One region of the Bacillus sp. AFS017336 genome, then DNA from elsewhere that is predicted to be linked to it. Evidence: riboswitches for the same ligand, from Rfam matches in the RefSeq annotation. Region 1 holds a riboswitch; the other holds the start of a gene.
The links. Region 1 has a riboswitch for S-adenosylmethionine ahead of CN601_RS02530 (methionine ABC transporter ATP-binding protein). Riboswitches for the same ligand answer to the same signal wherever they lie in the genome.

Region 1 (6,910 bases):
GGATCTTCAATTATGATCGCGGAGATGCTTTCAGACGAGGGGCTAGATGTAGCATATCTTGCAGGTGGAATGAAAGAGTGGAGCGAGTATTTAGAGCCAGTAAAAATTGCAGAGTTAAATAACGGCGGAGAACTATACCAATTTGTGAGAATCGGTAAAGGATGTTTATCTTACATGATTATTTCAAATGGAGAAGCTGCTATTATCGATTCAACTCGAATGACAGATATATACATCAATTTTGCAAACAAAAAGAACGCTAAAATTACACATGTATTAGATACTCATCTTCATGCAGACCATATTTCTGGTGGAAGAAAAATTGCTGAGTTAACTGACGCAACATACTGGTTATCTTCAAAAGATGCATCAGGCGTAACTTTTGAATATAGTCCATTAGAAGATGGAAATAAAATAATGATTGGTGAGTCATCAATTAGTATTGAGGCTTTATATTCACCAGGCCATACAATCGGTTCAACATCATTTGTAGTTGACGACAGCTTTCTTCTTTCCGGTGATATTTTATTTATCGATTCAATTGGAAGACCTGATCTAGCTGGGATGGCGGAAGATTGGGTAGGGGATCTGCGTGAGACACTTTATAAAAAATATCGAAACTTATCAACAGAATTAATCGTACTCCCTTCACACTTCATGGTAATCGGCGAATTAAATGAAGACGGTAGCGTTTATAAAAAACTTGGCTATTTATTTGCTGAGAATCATGGCTTGAACATTGAAGATGAGAACGAATTTAGAAAAACAGTTACCGAGAATTTACCACCACAACCAAACTCGTATCAAGAAATTCGTGAAATGAATATGGGAAAAATAGATTTAGATGAAGAAACACAAAGAGGAATGGAAATTGGTCCAAATCGATGTGCGGTAAGATAAGTAAAAAAACAAGGAGGAAACTAAAATGGAATCTACAAAATTACTAGATGCAAAAGGCTTAGCATGCCCAATCCCAATTGTAAAAACAAGAAAGGCAATTGCAGAAATTGGTGTAGGTGACGTACTAGAAATTCACGTCACAGATAAAGGGGCTAAAAATGATCTAGCAGCTTGGGCTAAATCAGGTGGTCATGAATTACTAGAATATGTAGAAGAAAATAATGTATTAAAATTTTGGATCAAAAAAGGATAAATTAATCGATTCATAGTTTCAATTATAGGGGGTCTTCAATTGGACTGGACCTTAATTTTAGTACTGTTTTTAGTTGGCTTTATTGGTTCTTTCATCTCAGGCATGGTAGGGATAGGCGGAGCGATTATAAACTATCCAATGTTATTATTTGTACCTCCATTATTAGGATTTGCATCTTTCACTTCACATCAAGTTTCGGGGATCAGTGCCGTGCAAGTAGTATTTGCAACTTTAGGTGGAGTATTAAGCTATCGTAAAAGTGGTTATTTAAATAAAAAAGTTATATTAAGTATGGGAATAAGTGTACTAATCGGAAGTTTTCTTGGAGGATTCGGTTCAAATCTACTTTCAGAGCATGGGATTAATCTTGTTTACGGTATTTTAGCAATGGTTGCGGTCATTTTAATGTTCATTCCTAGAAAAGAGATTGAAATAGCAGAAAGTGGTCAAATCTCAATCAATATATGGCTTGCGGCAGGTTTAGCATTTGTCGTTGGTACTAGTGCTGGAATAGTCGGAGCAGGCGGAGCATTTCTTTTAGTACCAATCATGCTAACAATCTTAAAAATACCAACACGAATTACAATTGCTTCTTCGTTAGCAATTACATTCATTTCTTCAATAGGTGTTACAATCGGTAAAGTCTCTACCGGCCAAGTTACAATTTTGCCTACTATTATCGTAGTAATTGCAAGTCTAATTGCTTCACCATTAGGAGCAAAAATAGGCAAAAAAACAAAAACGCAGGTTTTACGAGGAATTTTAGCAGTGTTAATCGGATTTACTGCTTTGAAAATATGGTTTACGATTATTAAAACATGGATTACTTGAATAGGGATTTAGTTTAAAAAGCAGCAAAACTTTTATGAGAGTTTTGCTGTTTTTTTCTCCCTTTTTTATGTAATTAACAAGATAACTATCGAATACGAACAACCAAGAGTTAAAATTAGGATGTGAGGTATTAAATACTAATGTTCGTAAAATATAAAGAAAAAAGGATCTTCATTTTTTTAATGAAGATCCCATTTGCATTAAAGTCTTTATAACAAAATTTATCTATTTTTTTAGTGTATTAAATTATTTTAAAGTTGAAGTACTTTCTTCTGTTTTGCAATGTTCGCATGTTGAATAGATTTTTACTATTTTTTTATACTCCGCGTACTCAATAGTTTCTTCACATTCTTTACAGATTAAAATTTGCATGAGAAACACCTCCTACACCCACTATAGCACGTTCAATTCGTTATTTCTCCAGGGACTTTACCTACCCTGTGGACGGAAAATGTCCATGGGGAGAAAGCGTTGAATTAGCAAGGTTTCTTAACAAAAATCGAATCAAAATATTTTTTTCACGGTATTAAAAAATAGATAAAAAAACTATATGGAAATATGTTTTTGGCAAGCATATGCTAATTAATGCAAACAGAAAAAATTACTATTTTTAACCAAAATTTCTCAAAAAAATTTAAGAATACTACTTGACGTATTAAAAAAAGAGGGATAATATTAACTCAATAATTTTAAAACTTAATAATTTCTATTACTTATCCAGAGAGGTGGAGGGACTGGCCCTACGATACCTCGGCAACGGGTTTGTTGTTTCGTAACAAATACCGTGCTAATTCCTGCAAATCGTTTAAGCGATTTGAAAGATAAGAAGTAAAGTGGCTTATATATTTAACCCCTCTTCTTATCTGTGTTATTGGATAAGGAGAGGGGTTTTTTGATAGTTTACAAGCGAAAAAAGGGGGAAATACACATACAAAACCTAGTTTGCACATAAGAATACTTTGGTTTTTATAAGATTACTAGCACTGGAGGAATAAGTTTGATTGAGATAAAAAACGTCTCCAAGGTTTATCCTGGAAGGCCACCAATTAAAGCTCTAAATAATATTAATATGAAAATTGAGAAGGGGGAGATTTATGGAATCATTGGCTTTTCGGGAGCGGGAAAAAGTACATTGATTCGTTGTTTAAATAGGCTTGAAGAACCAACAGAAGGATCAGTTCTGATTGATGGTTTGGACTTGATGGCTTTGAACGATGAACAGTTACGGAAGACGCGTAGAAAAATTGGCGTTATATTCCAGCACTTTAATCTACTTTCAGCGAAAACGGTTTTTGATAATATAGCCATGCCACTTTACCTTGAAGGAAAGAAGAAAAGTGATGTTCAAAAAAAGGTAATGGAATTAATTGAATTTGTTGGTCTTTCGGGGAAACAAGATGTTTATCCAGGGCATTTATCGGGAGGACAAAAGCAAAGAGTGGGAATAGCAAGGGCATTAGTAACAGACCCGGACGTTCTGCTTTGCGATGAGGCAACATCAGCATTGGACCCTGAAACAACGAAGAATGTACTGGAGCTTTTAAGGAAGGTAAATAAATCTTATAATCTTACTATTTTCCTAATCACGCATGAAATGAGTGTCATTCGTGATTTATGTGACAAAGTAGCCGTCATTGAGAATGGAGAAATTGTTGAAGAAGGCCATGTGTACGATGTTTTTACGAGTCCACAAAAAAGCATTACAAAGAATTTCGTTAACACTGTATTACACCATGAGGTACCTCCTAAGTTATCGAACTCATTGGCAAAGGGAAAATATTATCAATTAGTCTTTTTAGGAGAAAAGGCTGCCAATCCTCTATTATCAGAGGTCCTTAAAAAGTTCGATATTCACCTAAACATTCTTTATGGATCTATTACAGAGCTGCAGGAAAGACCGTATGGGAATTTGCTTGTTGCACTAGATGGAGCAGAAGAAGAGAGTAAAAAAGCTATTAAATATATTTTGGAAAAAGGAATAGATGTAAAGGAGGTTGAGTTAAATGGAGCTTAATTGGGAATTCTTTTGGCCACAGTTTCTGCAAGCATGCAATGAAACATTTCTGACAGTACTCGGTTCATTTATTTTTGGAACAATTATAGGCTTGCCATTAGGTATTATCCTAGTTGTAACAAGGCCGGGACATATAATGGCAAACAGACCCGTATTTACGGTGTTAAATACTATTATCAATATTTTGCGGTCTGTGCCATTTATCATTTTACTAGTTGCCATTATTCCGTTTACTAGATTAATAACTGGAACATCAATTGGTGTAGTTGCGGCAATTGTTCCTCTATCAATTTTCGTTGGACCTTATTTGGCAAGATTGATTGAGAACTCAATGCTAGAAGTAGATAAGGGAGTGCTGGAAACAGCCTATGCAATGGGAGCTACAAAGTTTCAAATTATTACTAAGTTTATTTTACCTGAGGCGATCCCATCGTTAATTCTGTCATTTACAACAGCAACGATTGGACTAATTGGTTCAACCGCAGCAGCGGGTGCTGTTGGGGCTGGTGGTTTAGGTGACTTAGCGATTACATATGGTTATCAACGATTTGAAACAATCGTTATTATCATTACTGTTGTATTGCTGGTATTTATTGTTCAAATCATTCAAAGCTTAGGAAATACGTGGTCAAGATATGTGAGGAGGAAAAGAGGATGAAAAAGTTTTTTAGTATTTTAGCAGTATTATTATTAACCGTTTCGGTATTAGCAGCGTGTGGTTCTAAAGAATCATCAGGTAATGGAAACAAAACAATTAAGATTGGAATAAACGGTGATGACGGTGAACTTTGGAGAATTGTCCAAAAACAAGTAAAAAATGATGGCATTAAGTTGAAAATCATTTCTTTTTCAGATTATGTACAGCCAAACACAGCACTTAACGATGGTAGTCTTGATTTAAATGCTTTTCAAACAATCACATACATGAACCAATTTAAAAAGGATCACAATTTAGATATTTCTGCGATTGGTTCGACTGTTATTGCCCCAATGGGAATTTATTCTCATAAATATAAAAATCTAAATGATATCCCAGATGGTGCAACGATTACCATTCCAAATGACGTAACGAATGCAGGGCGTGCACTTAAACTATTACAATCTTCAAAGTTAATTAGTTTAGTAGATAATTTTGACCCTAAAGGAAGTATTGAACAAATTAAAGAGAATCCTAAGCATCTAAAAATCAAACCGATTGCTGCAGGTCAAACAGCAAGATCATTAGATGATGTAGGAGCGGCTATCATTAACAATGGTTTTGCTGTTCAAGCCGGATTAGATCCTGCAAAAGACCCGCTTTATAAAGAAGATCCAAATGATAAAGCTGCTATGCCATATATTAATGTCATTGCATCGCGTACAAAGAATAAAAACGATAAGGAGTATTTAAAAATTGTGAAGGCATACCAATCAAAAGAAGTTCATGATTACATTATTAAGCGTGACAAAGGTGCGACGGTTCCGGTTGTCGTTACGATTGGGAAAATTAAAAATTTATAAGATCGTATTTTGAACTTCATTTCTTATATAAGAGAGCAAAGGGGAGAATAATGACATGACAGTTAAAACTGAAACGCATAGAGACCAAATTGTGAAAAGTATTGAGGAATTGAAGGAAATATACATTCAAATTAGTCATCAAATACATGAGAAACCTGAAATAGGCAATCAAGAGTTTTTTGCTTCCGAAACACACACTAAAACATTAGTAGAAGCTGGTTTTGACGTAACGCGTAATATTGCCGGACATGAAACAGGCTTTGTAGCACGAAAAAAATCGTCTAAGCAAGGCCCAACGATTGCCTTTTTAGCAGAATACGATGCACTGCCTGGTCTTGGTCATGCATGTGGACATAATATTATTGGGACTACGAGTGTGGCTGCAGGTATCGCCCTTGCCGAAGTAATCTCTGAAACTGGAGGAGAGGTCGTCATATTTGGAACTCCTGCAGAAGAGGGAGGACCCAATGGAAGTGCAAAAGGTAGTTTCGTAAAAAACGGATTATTAGAAGGTGTTGATGCAGCTCTTATGATTCACCCAAGTGGTAAAACAGGATTAACAAGCCCATCTCTTGCAGTAGATCCATTGGACTTCCACTTTTATGGTAGAGCGGCCCATGCGGCTGGTTCCCCAGAACATGGAATTAATGCACTAGATGCCGTAATCCAATTATTCAATGGAATAAATGCCCTTCGTCAGCAACTTACTAGTGATGTACGAATACACGGAATTATCACTCACGGAGGCGATGCGCCTAATATTATTCCAGAATATGCTTCAGCGAGATTTTTCATCCGTGATAGTACATGGAAGACTACGGAAGAAGTTTCAACTAAGATTCGTAATATTGCCGAAGGAGCGGCACTTGCAACTGGTAGCACTGTGAAAATTGAGAGATTCCAAAATGAAGTCCACGACTTTATTATCAATCAATCACTTGATCATATCGTAGGTGAAGAATTAGCTTTATTAGGAGAAACAATCAGTGGCAAAAACGGAGGAATTGGATCGACTGACGCTGGTAATGTCAGCCATGTAGTTCCGACTTCCCACGCATATATAAAAATTGGACCTGATGATTTAGTAGCTCATACGAACGAATTCCGTGAAGCTGCTAGGTCGTTACAAGGTGATCAGGCTCTAATCAAGGGGGCAAAAGCATTGGCATTAACGGGCTATCGATTAATTACCGATAAAAACCTTTTAGAAAAAGTTCAAACTGAATTTCAGCAAACTGAAAAATAGTTAAATTAAACAGTCAGAAAGATGGTGGGAATCCATTTTTCTGACGTTTTTATTTTTGATAACTTATTCGATTTATATTTTTAAGTAATGGTTTTTGTGAATTTTCTTCTTACTCAAATGTTCCTTTAACGATCGGAATTCCTTTATCTAACATAATTTTGCCATT
Region 2 (6,910 bases), on a different contig from region 1:
ACTACCACTAAAGTAAATAGCAAAATAATTCCCATTCTTTTCCATTCGATTGAAAATATAGTCTTTAAATTATTCATGGTTGATTCCCCTTTTTTCCCTTCAAAAAGTAATTCGATATTGTTATGTAACATGATATAAACTTACCATATTTTTCGGATTCCGAATAAAAAAACTTTACTAATTCTGTTCAATTAAACTGCCACTTTGTTGAATAAAAAAACGACCGCCGAAGCAGCCGATTGTTATTGAACTAAAGCATGCGTTAGTTCAATAACTTTCAGAAATATGAACTATTTTTTGAATAACTAAATTAACCTCTTTGTTATCTTTAATTACGCTTCACCTTCAATTGGTTCAATACTCGGAAGAACGCCACTTGTTCGATATCTCCTCAATATGATAAGGTGTCGTTCTACAGCATCCACCTATTAAACGTGCACCTGCTTGGTACCATTCTTCAGATTGAATATCCAACACATTACATTGTTCATGACCATTCCATGTTTTTGTTTCTGGATTATAAGTTTCACCAGAGTTTGGATAAACAATAATCGGTTTTTTGGTGTTTGCCCTCAACTCTTGTATTGCACCAGTCACAACGGTTACTGGCGCACAATTGATGCCTATCGCTACAATTTGTTCACTTTTCTCAAAAACTCGTGCACACTCTACGAGTTTCATACCTTCACTAATCTCTTTCTCATTTTTTAACGAAAAGGAAAGCCACGCATATGTTTCTGGATACTCACGTAATAATGTATCTAATACTCTTGCTTCTTGCAAGGAAGGGATCGTTTCAAATGCCAATAGATCTGCACCTGCTTCAATTAACGCTGACATTCTCGAACGGTGAAAGTCTGCTAATGTTTTATCTGTCACACCATAGTTGCCTACATACTCTGAACCATCTGCAAGGTAAGCCCCGTACGGCCCAACCGATGCAACAACCAATGGTTTAGGCCTATTCGTTTGCTTATTTTCCTTCCAAAAATCATCTCTTGCCCTTCTTGCAAGTAACACCGTTTTCTTAATTAATTCCAAAGCTTCCTGTTCTTGTATTCCACGCGCGGAAAAACCACTAATAGTAGCTTGATAGCTTGCTGTTATGGCACAGTCCGCACCAGCACGAAAATAGTCCGAATGAACCTGATAAATAAGTTCCGGATTTTCTAGTAACACACGTGCCGACCAAAGGGGATCGTCCAAATTACATCCATGCGCCTCCAATTCTGTAGCTAATGCTCCGTCAAGAAGCATAATGGAATGTTGGGATAAAATAGCATCAATTGGATTGACTTTGTTCGACATAATCTACGCCCCTCTTTTTTAAATTTTTTGTTAGATAATAACTTCCATAGCAAAACAAAATAAACGGTATGCCGCAATATAAGGCAATTCTCTGTGTTGGATCGAATGCAATTCCAATACACGATGCCAGACAAAGGATAAAAGAAGCAATTGGTACTAATGGATACAGTGGTGTGCGATAAATCAAGTCCTTTTCAGAATTTCCTTCTTTCAAAAATTGTCTGCGAAATAGGAACTGGGAAGCACTAATACTCATCCAAACTACAACTACTGCTAGACCGGAAATGGAAACAAGTACGATATAGACAGTATCTGGTGCCACAATACTTGAGAGCAAAGCCAAAGCTCCACCCACCATGCTGAAAATGACGGCGTTAATTGGAACACCTTGCTTCGTCATTTTTCCAAAAATCGGAGATATCGTATTCTTATTAGCAAGTGACCAAAGCATTCTAGAAGAGGCATAAAGGCCTGAGTTTGCCGCAGATAAAATAGCTGTTAAGATAACGAAATTCATTATGTCAGCTGAATATGGCACCCCAATTCGTTCTAGAACTGCAACAAAAGGGCTCTCTAATACACCAGCATCGGAAATAGGCAATAACGCAGATAAAACAAAAATCGTTCCTACAAAAAAGATGATCAATCTCCACAGAGTAGTTCGAATGGCCTTCGGTATCATTTTTTCCGGGTTCGCGGTTTCTCCAGCTGCAATGCCTATTAATTCTGTTCCCGAAAAAGCAAAATTAACCGCAAGCATGGTCATTATAATGCCCGTAGCACCATGAGGAAATAAACCTCCACTTGTAAAATTAGAAAATAATGGTGCTGCTTTTGAATGACTCATCGGAAGAAACCCTAGCATTGCCGCTGCTCCTAAAACAATAAAAATCACAATAGCTATAACCTTTATCGATGAAAACCAAAATTCTGATTCGGCGAAAAATTTAACAGTCATGACATTTAATACAAAGATCAAAATGGCAAAAATAGCACTCCATATCCAAACATTAATCGATGGAAACCATCGCTTCATAAGTAATCCTGCGGCTGTAAATTCAGAACCTAAAGCAACAGTCCAAGTTAACCAATACAACCAGGCTACTGTATACCCTGTAGCCGGTCCAATGTATTTAACTGCATAACTGTGAAATGAGCCAGTTTCAGGCATATGTACGGAAAGCTCTCCTAAACACAGCATAACTAGATAAACCACTAGCGCACCAATCAGATAGGATAGTATTGTTCCAAACGGGCCAGCTTGTTGAATAGTGTAGCCCGAGCTTAAGAATAAGCCAGTTCCAATCACCCCACCAAGTGATAGCATGACTAAATGACGTGCTTGCATGTTCCTTTGAAATTCTTGCCCATTTTTGTTCCCCATTCCTACTCTCCTTTAGTTACTATCCAGAAAAAACAAAAACGCACTCTAAAAAAGAGTGCGCTACTGACAAATAAAAACGAAAGCTCTCATCTATCAGGTTATCACCCGCTGGAATTAGCACAGTGTCTACTTAAGTAGACCTGTTGCTGAGGCTTCAAAGGGCCAGTCCCTCCACCTCTCTGGATAAGAAATATTTTTTTTATAACCATATCAATCCATTCGATAATTGTCAAGATAATTCTGTTTTTTTAAAAAATTATTAATTATTAACTTATTATCATATCTTATGCAACTAATCTGCCATTTTGTTGAATAAAAAACGGCCGCCGAAGCAGCCGATTGTTATTGAACTAATGCACTGCGTTAGCTCAATAAGACTTTACATATTTCTGAAATCATAGGTTTCACTGTTGATATTAATTTGGTTCTGATTCACTAATATTTCTTTATTATTGATCCATTGAATACTAAAAGGTTCACCTGGTAACCACAATATAAATCTTTCTTTTTCCTTCTTGTCTTTAGAACTCAACTGACCAATATAACTATAATCTGACTTCATAAATACTCCGCCATTTAAATAAATCGTTAGTTTATGTTTCTTGTCAGGAGATTCAATTTGTTTAATTATATCAAGGTTTTTAACATTGACATCCTCCAATGCTGTAATTGAGTTTGTCTGATTAGAATTTAAAAAATAAAAAGCACTAATGCATACAGAAATTACAATAATAGTGTATATGACTACTTTTCGTTTAATCATAATTTAAAATTCTCCCTATAAAAATTGATATCTAAGTATATTCATTTCTATTTAGAGGAAAATTTTTCCTTCTTTTGCAGATTATTTAACTATATTTCTAAGCCTCTTTCATCTATCTAAACTGCCATTTTGTACAATAAAAAAAGACCGACAATATCATCGATCACGTTGTTCAACTAAAGCATTGTGTTAGTCGTATAAGAGTTCATTAAATTTCCTCTAGTTGATTTTTAACTCCTTTTTCTTTCCGGTAATGATCATAAGCAGCTTTTACTTTATCAGTTTCTAGTGTATCTTTTGAAAGTCTTTTATAAATCATTACTAATAGACCAATAATAGCACCTAAAAATATTGAAAGTGTAAAACCAAATGCATTATACTCGTCAAATCCACATTTTACTAAAAGTATTAAAAGTAAATAAAAAATTATGGGTGATAATACTACATATTTGATAATCTTTTTCATTTTTTTCTCCTTAAGTATTAATTTACTAGATATTATTCGGCATGATTTACTGAAATCCCTGTTCCATAAACTTCCATGTACTTGAATAAGAAAATCATCCACTTAAACAGAGGCAAATTAAAAATAGAGAAGCATCTACATTCAAATTGAATGCAGAGCTTCTCTTTCATATTGTTTTTAATAGGGTAGTAGGGTCCTCTTAAAAACTATATCCTTTTATTTTCAAAAATTAATCTGTTTTGCAGTTCTTACTTTATCCTCCATTTCTATATGATCGTCTGAGTATGTTTCGGTTACCTTATCTTGACAACTCCAACAATTACTGCGATTTCGCTCCATAATGGATAATTCTTCATTACATTCTACACAACAATCGATCCCATTAATGTCTTTTTTAAATTTGCACATGTATTTTCCTCCTCAATTAAATTATGTTTATGATTAAATGACTTGTTCACCGATATTTACAGTAGCATTAGTTTGTTTCGCTGGGCGTACTGTAATCCAAAATAATAATCCAAAAACAAACATAACTAATGCGGTTATTAGGAACCCATATCCATACCCAATTGCCTCGGATGCAGACTTTTCTATAAAGTTGCCGAATATTACTGGGGCAATAATACTTGTTGAACTTGATAGAGCAACATACGTCCCTTGTGCTTTCCCGATATTTTTAGGAGAAAAGAACTCCATAAGCATTGCTGGTGCGAGCGATAAAATCACAATCGCAAAGCCCGGTGCAAGGATGAAGCAAAAAATGGCAATACCACTTGAATCCGCGATACTTCCAATGTATAAACAAATACCTGATAAAACCATTGAACTACCTGCAAGATTTATTCTGCTCCTGCGAATATCTCCTGTTTTGCGATAAATACGATCGGAAATTAGGGCAACTCCAATTTGACAAATAGCAGCAAAGAGGAATGGTAAAGATACTGCCAATTTTAATGTTTTGCCTTCAAAATGTTGAATTTTTGAAAAATATGCTGGAAACCAAACCGATTGCACAGACAATAGCCAATAAGCACATCCTGCACAAATTACCGTAAACATAAAATTTTTAGAGAAAATATGTGGAAAAAACTGCTTCCATGAAACTTTGTTAGGGATTACTGTGTTTTGATCCTGTTGTTCATATGTAGGCATCCCAATATCTTTTGGACTTTCCTTTCCGAAAAACATCCATAAAAGTAGAACAATAAACCCTACCGTACCCATCGCTACAAAAGCAGCTCTCCAACCATGTTTATTGATTAAGGAGATTAGTATTGGAGAAGCGATTGCCGGTCCGATTGTTGCACCAAATAAAACTGCACCAAAACCAATACCATGTCGATGTTTTGGAAACCATTTACCTATTATTGAAGTTGAAATAGAAATAGCTGGACCTTCTCCTGCTCCTAAAACCATTCTTGAGAACATTAATAGAGAAACGCTTGATACTAAAGGTGTTGTAAATTGAACAACTAACCATACAAGCATAATCCAAGTAAACATTTTTTTCGTATTTCTCGAATCAGCTAAGCCACCAAGAACAAAAGATGATATCGTAAAAAACCAAAAAAATGAACTTCCAACCACACCCCATTGGGATGGACTTAAATGTAATTCTTTCATTACAGGTACGGAAACTAAACCAATGATAATTTTATCAACTTGGTTAACCATACCCGAAGCAACTAGAATTAATAAAATAATCCAAGAATATTTTGGTGTGTTCAAATAGATCTTCCTTTCTCACCTACTTAATGTTTGAACATCTTTTACTAGACAACTCGTCATATAATGAAGCGCTTACAAAATATAGCATCATTTTCTCCATCAATAATCTACCGTGTTGACCATCCTCCCTTTTTCTTTTTAATAGCTTTAAAATAGATTGCGACATTTATTATATTTATTATATTCATAATTTTCAGTTAAATAAAATTAAACTTTTTAACTTACATGTCAATACTACTAATATACGGAATAATACTTCTCGATGAAAAATTTAAAATCCAACTTGTATATTAGCACAATTAAACTACAAATTAAAATCTTTAATTTTATATAAATATTATTTATAGGTAGAATTAAAGTAGAAACTAAAGTAAATCTTTTAGATTATTACTAGTGAATGAGAACTGGAGGCTAAACAATGGACTTAAAATTATCGGGAAAAAAGGCACTTATTGTTGGCGGTAGCCGTGGTATTGGGAAAGCTGTTGCACGCCAACTAGCTCTAGAGGGCGTAGATTGCACAATATGTTCAAGAAATGAATCCACATTAAGAATTACAGCAGAGGAGCTTACCCAGGAAACAAATCAAACGATTTATCCGATCGTCGCTGACACTACAGATCCAGACTCTATTATCAATCTAGTAGAAAAATCAGTAGAAGTAATGGGAAGCATCGATATATTAATAAATAGTGGTGCCAGAGTTGGTGGACATGAGCCTGAGGATTTTAATAGTATTAAAGAAGAACTTATTTTAAAAGATTTTGAAGAAAAATATATGGGTTACTTCCGCTGTATCCGCGCTGTCGCTCCTTATATGATTGAAAATAAATGGGGACGGATTATTAATATTAGTGGACTAGCTGCTAGAATTGGTGGTAACTACTTTAGTTCTGGACCACGTAATGCATCTGTCGTTCATTTAACTAAATCTGCGTCAATGGAATTAGGAAAACACGGAATTAATGTGAATGCTATTTACCCAGGGGTTGTTGATACAGAAGCTTTTAGAGACCGTGTCTCTAGTAAAGAAGCTATAAAACAAGTAGAAGCTCTTAATTCTCTTGGACGCTTAATTACATCAGAGGAAATCGCTAACGTGGTTACCTTCCTTGCCTCTCCATTATCTGCATCAATTACTGGTGAAGTAATCCCGGTAACTGGCGGCATTGGAAATACAGTTTATTTCTAAAAAAGTTTATACATAAGAAACGAGCCTCTTACTTCCACGAGGCTCGTTTTTTTAGTACTCTAGCGAATA

Region 2: linked by a shared signal. The riboswitch ahead of mmuP (S-methylmethionine permease) and the one ahead of CN601_RS02530 (methionine ABC transporter ATP-binding protein) in region 1 are both predicted to bind S-adenosylmethionine.

The regions. Positions count from the first base shown of each region.
Region 1 is NZ_NUCO01000006.1:75,155-82,064, reverse strand. It holds gene CN601_RS02550 (MBL fold metallo-hydrolase) at 1-900, shown strand, start outside; gene CN601_RS02545 (sulfurtransferase TusA family protein) at 926-1,153, shown strand; gene CN601_RS02540 (sulfite exporter TauE/SafE family protein) at 1,193-1,984, shown strand; gene CN601_RS02535 (GapA-binding peptide SR1P) at 2,231-2,356, opposite strand; SAM riboswitch class I at 2,695-2,812, shown strand; gene CN601_RS02530 (methionine ABC transporter ATP-binding protein) at 2,982-3,998, shown strand; gene CN601_RS02525 (methionine ABC transporter permease) at 3,988-4,656, shown strand; gene CN601_RS02520 (MetQ/NlpA family ABC transporter substrate-binding protein) at 4,653-5,498, shown strand; gene CN601_RS02515 (M20 family metallopeptidase) at 5,554-6,744, shown strand; gene iadA (beta-aspartyl-peptidase) at 6,854-6,910, opposite strand, start outside.
Region 2 is NZ_NUCO01000004.1:69,430-76,339, reverse strand. It holds gene CN601_RS02135 (hypothetical protein) at 1-77, opposite strand, end outside; gene mmuM (homocysteine S-methyltransferase) at 355-1,308, opposite strand; gene mmuP (S-methylmethionine permease) at 1,283-2,692, opposite strand; SAM riboswitch class I at 2,776-2,882, opposite strand; gene CN601_RS02120 (DUF5412 family protein) at 3,072-3,455, opposite strand; gene CN601_RS02115 (hypothetical protein) at 3,664-3,921, opposite strand; gene CN601_RS02110 (hypothetical protein) at 4,144-4,329, opposite strand; gene CN601_RS02105 (MFS transporter) at 4,363-5,649, opposite strand; gene CN601_RS02100 (SDR family NAD(P)-dependent oxidoreductase) at 6,068-6,841, shown strand; gene CN601_RS02095 (alpha/beta hydrolase) at 6,893-6,910, opposite strand, start outside.